Regions from separate parts of the Streptomyces sp. NPDC032721 genome, predicted to be linked through region 3. Evidence: riboswitches for the same ligand, from Rfam matches in the RefSeq annotation. Region 3 holds a riboswitch; each other region holds the start of a gene.

Region 1 (3,265 bases), on a different contig from region 3:
GACTACGGCATCACCGTCAAGTGCGAGGACGGGGCCGGCAACGCCAGCGGCAACGTCACCGTCGTCCACCGCAGGGTCGATCCCACCGCTCCCGTCCGCGCGGGCGGCGGCGGCACCGCCCTGGCCGCCGAGACCGACGGCCCCGGCACCCCGCACACCCTGATCGGCCTCGGCCTCGCGGGTGTCGCCGCCGTCGCCATCGCCGGACGTTCGGTCCGCCGCCGCCGGAGCGGCGCCTCCGCCGACTGAAGCGCGACAGGCACGATCGCGACCGGGAAACAGGGCTGGGAGAGGAGCGGACATGAGCGATGACCACGCGTCCGGCAAGGGCCGGATGCTCACCGGCGTCGCCTGGGCGGTACTGCTCCTCGGACTGTGGCTGTGGGGCCGCGACCTCACCGACGGGCCGGGCGGCATATCCGCCCCGACCACCGGTGACGTGGCCGCGGTGGGACGCCCGCTGCTGCAGATCGAACTGCCCGAGGCACACGAACCGGTGGCCGGAGTGAAGCCCCGGCGGGTGGAGATCCCGTCGCTCGGCATCGCCGCCCCCGTCGTCCCCCGGGGTCTCGACGCCTCGGGCGCCGTGGACCCGCCGCCGTACGAACAGCCCACCACCGTCGGCTGGTTCGGCGACGGCACCCGCCCCGGAGCGAGCGGCACGGCCCTGCTGGTGGGGCACGTCGACACCAAGAGCAAGCCCGCGGTCTTCTACGGGCTCAGCTCGGCCCGCCCCGGCGAGCAGATCAAGGTCACCGGAGCGGACGGCTCCGTCACCGAGTTCACCATCGACGACGTCCAGGTCTTCAGCCGGGAGAAGTTCGACGCGAAGAAGGTGTACGGAGCCCGCGAGGACGGACGCGCGGAACTGCGCCTGATCACCTGCGGCGGTACGTACGACCACGAAGCCCGCGCCTACACGGCCAACGTGGTCGTCTCCGCCTACTTGACCGGCGCCACCGAAGCGCCCGCCGCCGCCAAGTCCTGAGCGGAGGCAGGGGACTTCGCCCGCTCGGCGGCCCGCGCCGCGGCCCGCAGGCCCAGCCCGCCGAACACCGCCGCGAACACCGCCCACAGCAGCAGCTGCGAGCCCAGCGACAGCACCCGGAAGTCCCACAACAGCGTGGCCGGTACGGGGACTTCGTCCGGATTGCCGGGCAGCAGGAACATCACGGCGAGGGTGGCGGCCCCGGTCAGGAACACCGCCCCGTGCCGCAGCGGCTCCGCGCGGCCGGCCAGCCGTACGTACAACTGCCACGCCAGGACCATGCCGAGGATGCCGATGACCACCGCGGCCACCCACAGCGCCTGCCGGTTGGCCACCGTCGAGGAGTCACCGACCCCGGGCGGCGCCGCCGGGTAGCGCAGCCCCGGCAGCAGGGCGACGGCCACGAAAGCCGCCGCGCAGAAGGCGAGCGCACGCGGCCACGCCCGTACCAGGAAGCCGGTACGGCGGTGGACCAGCGCGTACGCCACCGCGAACAGCGCACCGAGCGCGAGCCCGGCGATCACCGCCGTGACAACCAGGCCGAAGTGCTGGGCCGAGCGGGAGAACAGCTCCTCGTGCCCCTGGGTGGCACCGGCGGCCGCGCCGTGGGCGTGCTCGGCGGCCTCCTCCTTCGCCGAGCGGGCCTCTTCGAGGACGATCGCCCGGTCCATCAGCGGCTCGGCGAGCAGCAGGGAGAACAGGCCGGTGGCAAGACCGGCCGCCCCGCCGGCCGCGAGCGCGCGGCCGAGCAGGGGAAGTATGGGGTTGTTCATGGTGCGTACGGCCCCGATCAGTGGCAAGGGGCACCGAAGAGGTGCCGGCCGTCGTGCGAGAACTCGTGCAGGTAGTCGCCGGTCGCGGAGATGATCTGGCCGTTGTCCATGAACACGGCGTAGAGCGCGACGAGGGCGATGATCGCCGCGGCGGCCAGGATCAGCAGGTCGCGGGTACGGGTGGTCGCGGACGCGAGCGACGCCGACTGGTCGGCGGCCTGCGGGACATGCGTAGACATGCGGGGGAGCCTCCTTCTGGGGTTTCCACGCCCCATGGCAGGAGGACGACGGGTCAGTTCCTGGCTTCCGCACCCGGGCAGGTGTGGTCACAGTGGCGGGACCGCCCCGGAATCGCACCGGAGTTCCTGTTCGCCGTCGCCTCGAATTGTGGAGTTGTCCTGGGGAGAGTCCCAGTCTGGCGGTGCACTGTCAATGCCGCACAGAGGGGCGGGGTGAGGCGGGGGAGGGGCGCGTGGGTGCACCTGGCCCGGTCGGCCGCTCGCTCCCCCCGGAGCCGCCGACCGGGCTGGTCCTCGACCGCACGCGCACGGACTGCGGGAGAAGCCCGGCGTCTGTGCGGGAGGTTCTTGGAGTGCCAACTCGGCTCTGGTGGCCGGGGGCTGGGGCCTACGAACACTGTAGAACGGCCAAGCGCCGTTCTCCATAGGGTAATTGACGCAAAGTCACAGCAAAGTCGCGCCGGGTGTCCTCTCTCGTGTCAACCGTGTCGACGGAAACCCCCTCACTTCGCTCTCATCCCCTCTTCCCCCGGCCCCGGCTCTCGGCTCTCGACAAGGACCGCCGCCGCGGAAAGGCTTCCCCGGACCAGTTCGGTGGCGATCTCCGACACCGGCCGCCGGGTACGGACCGAATGGGCCCGCAGCGCGTCGAACGCCTCGTCCACCGAGATCCCCCACTGCTCCGCCACCATCCCCTTGGCCTGGTCGAGGCGCATCCGGCCGGAGAGCGCCGACTGGAGCTGCCCGGCGACCAGCTCGTCGTGGTGCAGGGTGCGCTGCTGGAGGACGCCGAGGGTCGAGGTGTCCGCCAGCGCCTGGGCCAGCGCCAGGTCGTGCGCGCCGGGGACGGCACCCGGGTCGCAGACGAAGAGGTTCAGCGCGCCGATGACCGTCTCGCGGCTGCGCAGCGGGACCGCGTACGTGGACAGGAAGCCGTACGCGGCGGCGCGCGGCGCGAAGACCGGCCAGCGCTCCCGTACCGCCGGATCGTCCAGCGCGAGCGGCCCGACCGGGCCACGGCTGCGGAAGGAGTCCTGGCAGGGCCCCTCCAGGTACTGCATCTCCAGCAGGTCGAACAGCTGGGCGCGTTCGTCGGAGGTGGCCACGCACTGGAGCTGGCCGCGCTGGTCGACCAGCATCAGCCCGGCAGCGGACACATCGAGGAGCTCGACGCACCTGGCCGCCGACCACTGGAGGAAGTCGATCACCTCGAAGTCGTCGACCAGGGTGTCGGCGAGCTCGACGAAGGCCGTCGCGATCTTCTG
Region 2 (3,265 bases), on a different contig from region 3:
ATGCCGCAGGCGTGGATCATACGGACCGCGACCTGGCTGACGTCGGCGGGCAGACCCGCCAGATCCGCCTCGGCGCGGATCGTGGCGAAGGACTGGCGGTAGATCGCCGGTCCGTCCTTCTCGTACTGATGCACTGTGCTGTCGCTCTCTTCTGCGGGCGTGAGATGGGGAGTTGAGTGGTTGTCGTGGGTACGGGGAAGTCGTGGGCAGGGGGGATGCGGAGGAACGGGGCGAGCGTGTCAGGCGTGCTGCCCGCGTGCGGCGGCCACCGCGCCGGACAGTGCGGGCGAACCGTCGGGGACGGTCACCGGGGCGTCCGCGACCCCGCCGCGTACGACGGAGATCCGATGCCCCTCGGGGGTGGCGACCACATCGACCCAGTCGCCGTGCGGATGCCCGCACCTGCGCGAGCACCCCGACCAGTGCACGGGCAGCGCACCCACCGGACCGGCCACGGCCGCGGCCGTCGCCCGTACGTCGGACAGCGACTTCGCGCAGCCGGGCTGCCCGATGCAGGCCCCGACCCCGCTCCAGGGCGACCGGTCACGGGTGATCAGACCGGCCGCGTCCAGCGCGTCCAGCAGCCCGTCCGCCTCCTGCCGTGCCACGCCGGGGACGACGACCCCGCGCCACGGCGTCAGCCGCAGGGTGCCGTCACCGTGCCGCCCGGCGGTGTCCGCGAGCAGCCGCCACTGCGCTGCGGTGATACGTCCCAGGGGTACGCCGACGGACAGCGCGGCACCGGGCCCGGCCGCGCCCGTGACGACACCGAAGCGCGGGGCGGCGGCCTCGGCGGGCCGGGGCGGGCCCGCGACACGCGTGGCCTCGACACCGGCCGCACCCAGCTCCCGTACGACCGCGTCCAGGAGCGGATCGGCACCGTCCGCGAGGTCGGCCACCCGCCACACCCCCGCGTCCCGCGCCCGCTCCAGGAAGGTCTCGGCCGCGACGAGCGCCGCCCGCGCCGCTTGCGCGTCCGGCACCCGTACGGCATCGGCCGCCGTACCGATCCGCAGCACGGCCCGGCCGCCGGAGTGCGCGAGCAGCGTCACGTCGGCGCCCAGCGCGTCCACATCGCCCCGGCCGTCGTCGAGCGCGAACAGGAACCGGCCCGAGAGCCGCGTCGCCCGCTCGCTGCCGCACAGCAGCGCGTCCAGCTCGGCCAGCCACCGGCCGACGTCCCCCGCGCCCAGGCCGTCGAGCCCGGACAGCGGCGACGCCACGATGTTGCGTACCCGCTCATGGCGTTCGGACGGCAGCAGCCCCGACTCACCGAGCAGCCCGGCCAGTTCGCCCCCGCAGTCGGAGGGCAGACCGCGGAGCTGGGCATTTCCGCGAGAAGTGAGGTGAATCTCACCATCGCCCAGCCGGTCCGCCAACTCCCCGAGCACCTCGGCCTGTCCCCGGGCGAGCACTCCGCCGGGCAGCCGTACCCGCGCCAGCGCCCCGTCGTCGGCACCGTGCAGCCGCAGGGACCCCGGGCAGGCATCGCCACCGGTCCGCCCGGACCCCGTACCGGAGGCTCCGGGCGGGGTCGGCGAAGTGGCTGGTGGGGGCGGGAACTGGGACATGGCGGCGAGCATACCGACCGACGGGGGACTGCTGTTCGACACTGTGTGCGGTCCCCTTGACCAGGGGCCCTAATATGCCTGGTGGCGGGCGTTCGTGCTCGTCGTCGCCACCGAAGGCGACAGGGGAGGAAGCCCGGTGGAACTCCGGCGCGGTCCCGCCACTGTGAGCCCGGCCACCGCCGGGCGAGTCAGGAACTCCCCTGCCCGAGCCCCGGTTCCCCCGGAGCTCACCACCGACACCGCCCGGGGCGTGGACACCCCGAGGAAGGCACGACGCCGCATGCTCCTGCTCCTGTCGACGTCCGACACCGACCTGCTCAGCGCCCGCTCCTCGAACGGCCCGGTCGGTTACCGCTTCGCCAACCCTTCCCGGCTCGCCCTCACCGACCTGCCCGGGCTCCTCGACGGTGTCGACCTCGTCGTCGTACGCCTGCTGGGCGGGGTCCGCGCCTGGCAGGACGGCCTCGACCAGGTGCTCGCCACGGGCCGGCCCGTCGTCGTCCTCACCGGTGAACAGGCCCCCGACGCCCAGCTGATGGCCGCCTCCACCGTCCCCGTCGGCATCGCGGCCGAGGCGCACGCCTACCTGGCGCACGGTGGCCCCGCCAACCTGGAACAGCTGGCCCGCTTCCTCTCCGACACCGTGCTCCTCACCGGCCACGGCTTCGAGTCGCCCGCCCCCGCCCCCTCCTGGGGCCCGCTGGAGCGCACCGCCCGCGAGGACATCGAGGGCCCGACCGTCGCGGTGCTCTACTACCGCGCCCACCACATGAGCGGCAACACCGCCTTCATCGACGCCCTCTGCGGCGAGATCGAGTCCGCCGGAGCGCGCCCGCTGCCGCTGTACGTGGCCTCCCTGCGCACCCCCGAGCCCGAGCTCATCGAGGAACTGCGCGCCGCCGACGCCATCGTCACCACCGTCCTCGCCGCGGGCGGCACCCGCCCCGCCGAGGCATCGGCAGGCGGCGACGACGAGTCCTGGGACGCGGGCGCCCTCTCCGGCCTCGACGTACCGATCCTCCAGGCGCTCTGCCTGACCTCCTCGCGCGGCGACTGGGAGGACAACGACGAGGGCGTCTCCCCGCTCGACGCCGCCAGCCAGATCGCCGTCCCGGAGTTCGACGGCCGCCTGATCACCGTCCCGTTCTCCTTCAAGGAGATCGACGAGGACGGCCTGCCCGCGTACGTCGCCGACACCGAGCGCGCCGCCCGCGTCGCCGGAATCGCCGTACGCCACGCACGGCTGCGGCACATCCCCAACGCCGAGAAGCGCGTCGCACTCGTGCTCTCCGCGTACCCCACCAAGCACTCCCGCATCGGCAACGCCGTCGGCCTCGACACCCCCGCAAGTGCCGTCGCCCTGCTGCGCCGCCTCCAGGCCGAGGGCTACGACTTCGGTACGGAGGAGGTGCCGGGACTCGTCTCCGGCGAGGGCGACGAGCTGATCTACGCGCTCATCGAGGCGGGCGGCCACGACCAGGAGTGGCTGACCGAGGAGCAGTTGGCCCGCAACCCGGTCCGCATCCCGGCCGCCGACTACCGCCGCTGGTACGCCACCCTGCCCGCCGAACTGCGCGAAGCGGTCGAGCAGCACTGGGGCCCGGCGCCCGGCGAGATGTTCGTGGACCGGTCCGCCAACCCCGAGGGCGACATCGTGCTCGCCGCCCTGCGGCACGGCAACCTGCTCATCCTCA
Region 3 (3,265 bases):
TCAAGGATCTCGGTGCAGAGGTTGGAGGAGTGGACCGTGTGGCCCGGCTCCGCCGTCTGGTTGGCGGTGCGGTTGGAGGCGTCCTTGAAGGTCATCCAGCCGTTGCCGGTCTGCGCGAGGGTGCGCATCATGCGGCCGTACAGCTCACGGGCCGGCATGGACTTCTTGGCCAGGCCCGCGGCTTCGGCCTTGCGGTAGGCGGCGTCGAAGTCGTCGCCCCACAGGTCGACGAGCTCGGGGACGTCGGCGGGGGAGAAGAGCGACCACTGGCCGTCCTGGTCCACGCGGCGCATGAACTCGTCCGGGATCCAGTGGGCGAGGTTCAGGTTGTGGGTGCGGCGGGCGTCCTCGCCGGTGTTGTCGCGGAGCTCCAGGAACTCCTCGATGTCCGCGTGCCAGGTCTCCAGGTAGACGGCTGCCGCACCCTTGCGGCGACCGCCCTGGTTGACGGCCGCGACGGAGGCGTCGAGCGTCTTCAGGAACGGCACGATGCCGTTGGAGTGGCCGTTGGTGCCGCGGATCAGGGAGCCGCGGGCGCGGATGCGCGAGTACGAGAGACCGATGCCGCCCGCGTGCTTGGAGAGGCGCGCGACCTGGTGGTAGCGGTCGTAGATCGAGTCCAGCTCGTCCATCGGGGAGTCGAGGAGGTAGCAGGACGACATCTGGGGGTGGCGGGTGCCGGAGTTGAAGAGAGTGGGGGAGGAGGGGAGGTAGTCCAGACGGCTCATCAGCCGGTAGAGCGAGGCGACCTCGGCGAGAGCCCGCTCGCTGTCGTCCTCGGCGAGGCCGGAGGCCACCCGCAGCATGAAGTGCTGCGGGGTCTCGATGACCTGGCGGGTGAGGGGGTGCCGGAGCAGGTAGCGGCTGTAGACCGTGCGCAGGCCGAAGTACTCGAAGCGGTCGTCGCCGTCGAGGTCGACCAGCTCGTCGAGGGCCGCCGCGTGCTTCGCGACGAAGTCGGCCGTACGGTCCGCGATGAGCCCTTCGCGGTGGCCGACGGCGACGGACTCGGAGAAGCAGCCGACGCCCTGGGTGGCTGCTTCGTCCCGGATCGTACGGGCGAGGAGGCGGGCGGCGAGGCGGGAGTACGCCGGGTCCTCGGAGATGAGTCCGGCGGCGGACTCGGTGGCGAGCTCGCGGAGTTCGGCGGCGTCCGAGCGTGCGTTGCGCCCGCGCAGGGCGGCGGCGGCGACCCGGCCGGGGTCGGTGTCGGTGAGGTCGGCGGTGAGGTCGGTCAGGGTGCGCAGGAGGGCGGTGCCGGGGGCGTCCTGCTGGTCCTGGCCGAGGTGCTGACTCTGCTCGGCGGTGGCCGGGTCGACTGGCGCGATGGTCACGTGGGGGCTCTCCCTCGCTCGGCGCCGCGCCTGCGGGGGAAGAGGGCGCACGGGCGCACGGGACCCCGGAAAGGGGCACGCGTCACCTGGCGTCCACTGGCCCTACCGCGAGGCCCGGACGTATCGGTGTCCGGATCGGTCGAGCCGGACTCGCTGTCGGCAGGTCCTCGGACTTTGACGGTGCGCAAAAGCGCACATGACACACCGTTGCGGGACAGTTCCGGATTCGCACCGGATTCCCCTGCGACGACAGCGAGACGAGCATACATGTGGGGGGTGCGTCGTGGTGCACCCACCACATCTTGTGTCGCGTGCGGTGGCGGTGAAGGGGCGGAAGCGGGCTAGAGCCCCTTCACGTACGTCAAAAGCCCCAGTCCGGGCACCGGTTCCCAGTCCCTTTCGGGTGTCCGTACGAAGCCGAGCCGCTCATAGATCCGGTGTGCGCCGCGCATCGTCGGCTGGGTCGACATCACCAGCCGTACGACCCCCTCCTCGGCCCGTGCGCGGGCGATGCAGGCCCGTACGAGGCTCTCGCCCGCCCCGCGGCCGCGGCCCGCGTGGGCGACCGCCAGCATGCGGAACTCGGCCTCGCCGGGGGAGGCGATGTCCTGGAGGGGGCTGCCCTGGGGTGCGTAGGTGACGGTGCCGATGAGGGTCCCCTCGGAGTCGACGGCCACGAGCAGTTCCGCCTGCTCGGCCCGGGAGGCGGCGTCGCGCAGCGTGTCGAGGTACGGGTCCCGGGTGCCCCCGGAGAGGAGGCCGTCGTCGAGGTAGGCGCGGGCGGTGATGTCGCCCACTTCGGTGTGTTCGGCGGGGTCGGCGGGCCGGATGTGAATGTCCATGCCGGTGAGTGTGCAACGCGAAGGCCCGGTGTCCCACTCCGTTTTCGCGGAGCGGAACACCGGGCCTTCACCCTTGCGGGAGGTGCCTCGGCGAGGTGCCTCGGCGGCAGGGCCTCAGCAGCAGCGGAAGCCCTCCCTGGGGTCGCCCTCGCGGGCGTCCATGCGCTTGCGTTCGAAGGCGCGGCGGGTCAGTACCCGGGCGTGCGGATCGTGCGCTCTGGCGTGTGCGACATACCGGTCGTACGCGGCTTCGCCGGTCACCTCGCGCACGTACCAGCGCAGTCGGCCCAGCCCGTGGCGCACCGCTGCCACGGTCCGGCCGGTGGCGGTCATGCCTTCTTCTCCCCGCCCTCGCGCGGCCTGCCCTCCGGGCCGATGCCGGCCGCGACCAGCTCCGCCTTCTCCTCCTTGGTGGCGATGAGCGAGGCGGGGGCGACGATCTTCGACTCGACGTAGGGGGTTTCGCTGAGCGTGACGCCCGCCGGGTTGCGGATCGCCTTCAGGCAGGCGCGGCAGGCCTCGAAGAGGACCACGACGATCAGCACGGCGAAGAGGATCGAAAGGATGCCGTCCACCGTGGAGTTGGTGACGATGGTCTCCATCTGGTCGCGGTTCTTGGCGAGTCCGACCTTGTCGAGTCCCTTGTCGAGGGCGGTCTGGTAGACGTCGCGCTGGGCGAAGAAGCCCACCTTCGGATCGGCGGAGAAGATCTTCTGCCAGCTCGCGGTGAGCGTGACCGCGACGTCCCAGAGCAGCGGAACGGCCGTCACCCAGGCGTACTTGAGCCGCCCGGACTTGATGAGGAGCGTGGTGCAGACGGCGAGCGCGACGGCGGCCAGGAGCTGGTTGGCGATTCCGAACAGCGGGAAGAGCTGGTTGATGCCGCCGAGCGGGTCGTGCACGCCGACCCACAGGAAGTACCCCCAGGCGACGACGACGATCGCGCTGGCGATCCAGACGCCGGGCTTCCAGCTTACGTTCTTGAACGGCTTGTAGACGTTGCCCAGCATGTCCTGGAGCATGAACCGGCCGACCCGGGTGCCCGCGTCGAGCGTCGTCAGGATGAACAGCGCCTCGAACATGATGGCG

The links. Region 3 has a riboswitch for cobalamin ahead of ACZ5PB_RS32255 (ribonucleoside-diphosphate reductase subunit alpha). Riboswitches for the same ligand answer to the same signal wherever they lie in the genome.
Region 1: another riboswitch for cobalamin. It lies ahead of ACZ5PB_RS30815 (CbtB domain-containing protein); the one in region 3 lies ahead of ACZ5PB_RS32255 (ribonucleoside-diphosphate reductase subunit alpha).
Region 2: another riboswitch for cobalamin. It lies ahead of cobN (cobaltochelatase subunit CobN); the one in region 3 lies ahead of ACZ5PB_RS32255 (ribonucleoside-diphosphate reductase subunit alpha).

The regions. Positions count from the first base shown of each region.
Region 1 is NZ_JBVIMX010000017.1:28,339-31,603, reverse strand. It holds gene ACZ5PB_RS30830 (hypothetical protein) at 1-249, shown strand, start outside; gene ACZ5PB_RS30825 (class F sortase) at 302-988, shown strand; gene ACZ5PB_RS30820 (CbtA family protein) at 943-1,761, opposite strand; gene ACZ5PB_RS30815 (CbtB domain-containing protein) at 1,779-2,000, opposite strand; cobalamin riboswitch at 2,035-2,191, opposite strand; gene ACZ5PB_RS30810 (GAF and ANTAR domain-containing protein) at 2,504-3,265, opposite strand, start outside.
Region 2 is NZ_JBVIMX010000005.1:296,160-299,424, reverse strand. It holds gene ACZ5PB_RS13555 (precorrin-8X methylmutase) at 1-134, opposite strand, end outside; gene cobG (precorrin-3B synthase) at 240-1,583, opposite strand; cobalamin riboswitch at 1,640-1,789, shown strand; gene cobN (cobaltochelatase subunit CobN) at 1,852-3,265, shown strand, end outside.
Region 3 is NZ_JBVIMX010000018.1:140,980-144,244, forward strand. It holds gene ACZ5PB_RS32255 (ribonucleoside-diphosphate reductase subunit alpha) at 1-1,334, opposite strand, end outside; cobalamin riboswitch at 1,476-1,600, opposite strand; gene ACZ5PB_RS32260 (GNAT family N-acetyltransferase) at 1,676-2,176, opposite strand; gene ACZ5PB_RS32265 (YbdD/YjiX family protein) at 2,291-2,509, opposite strand; gene ACZ5PB_RS32270 (carbon starvation CstA family protein) at 2,506-3,265, opposite strand, start outside.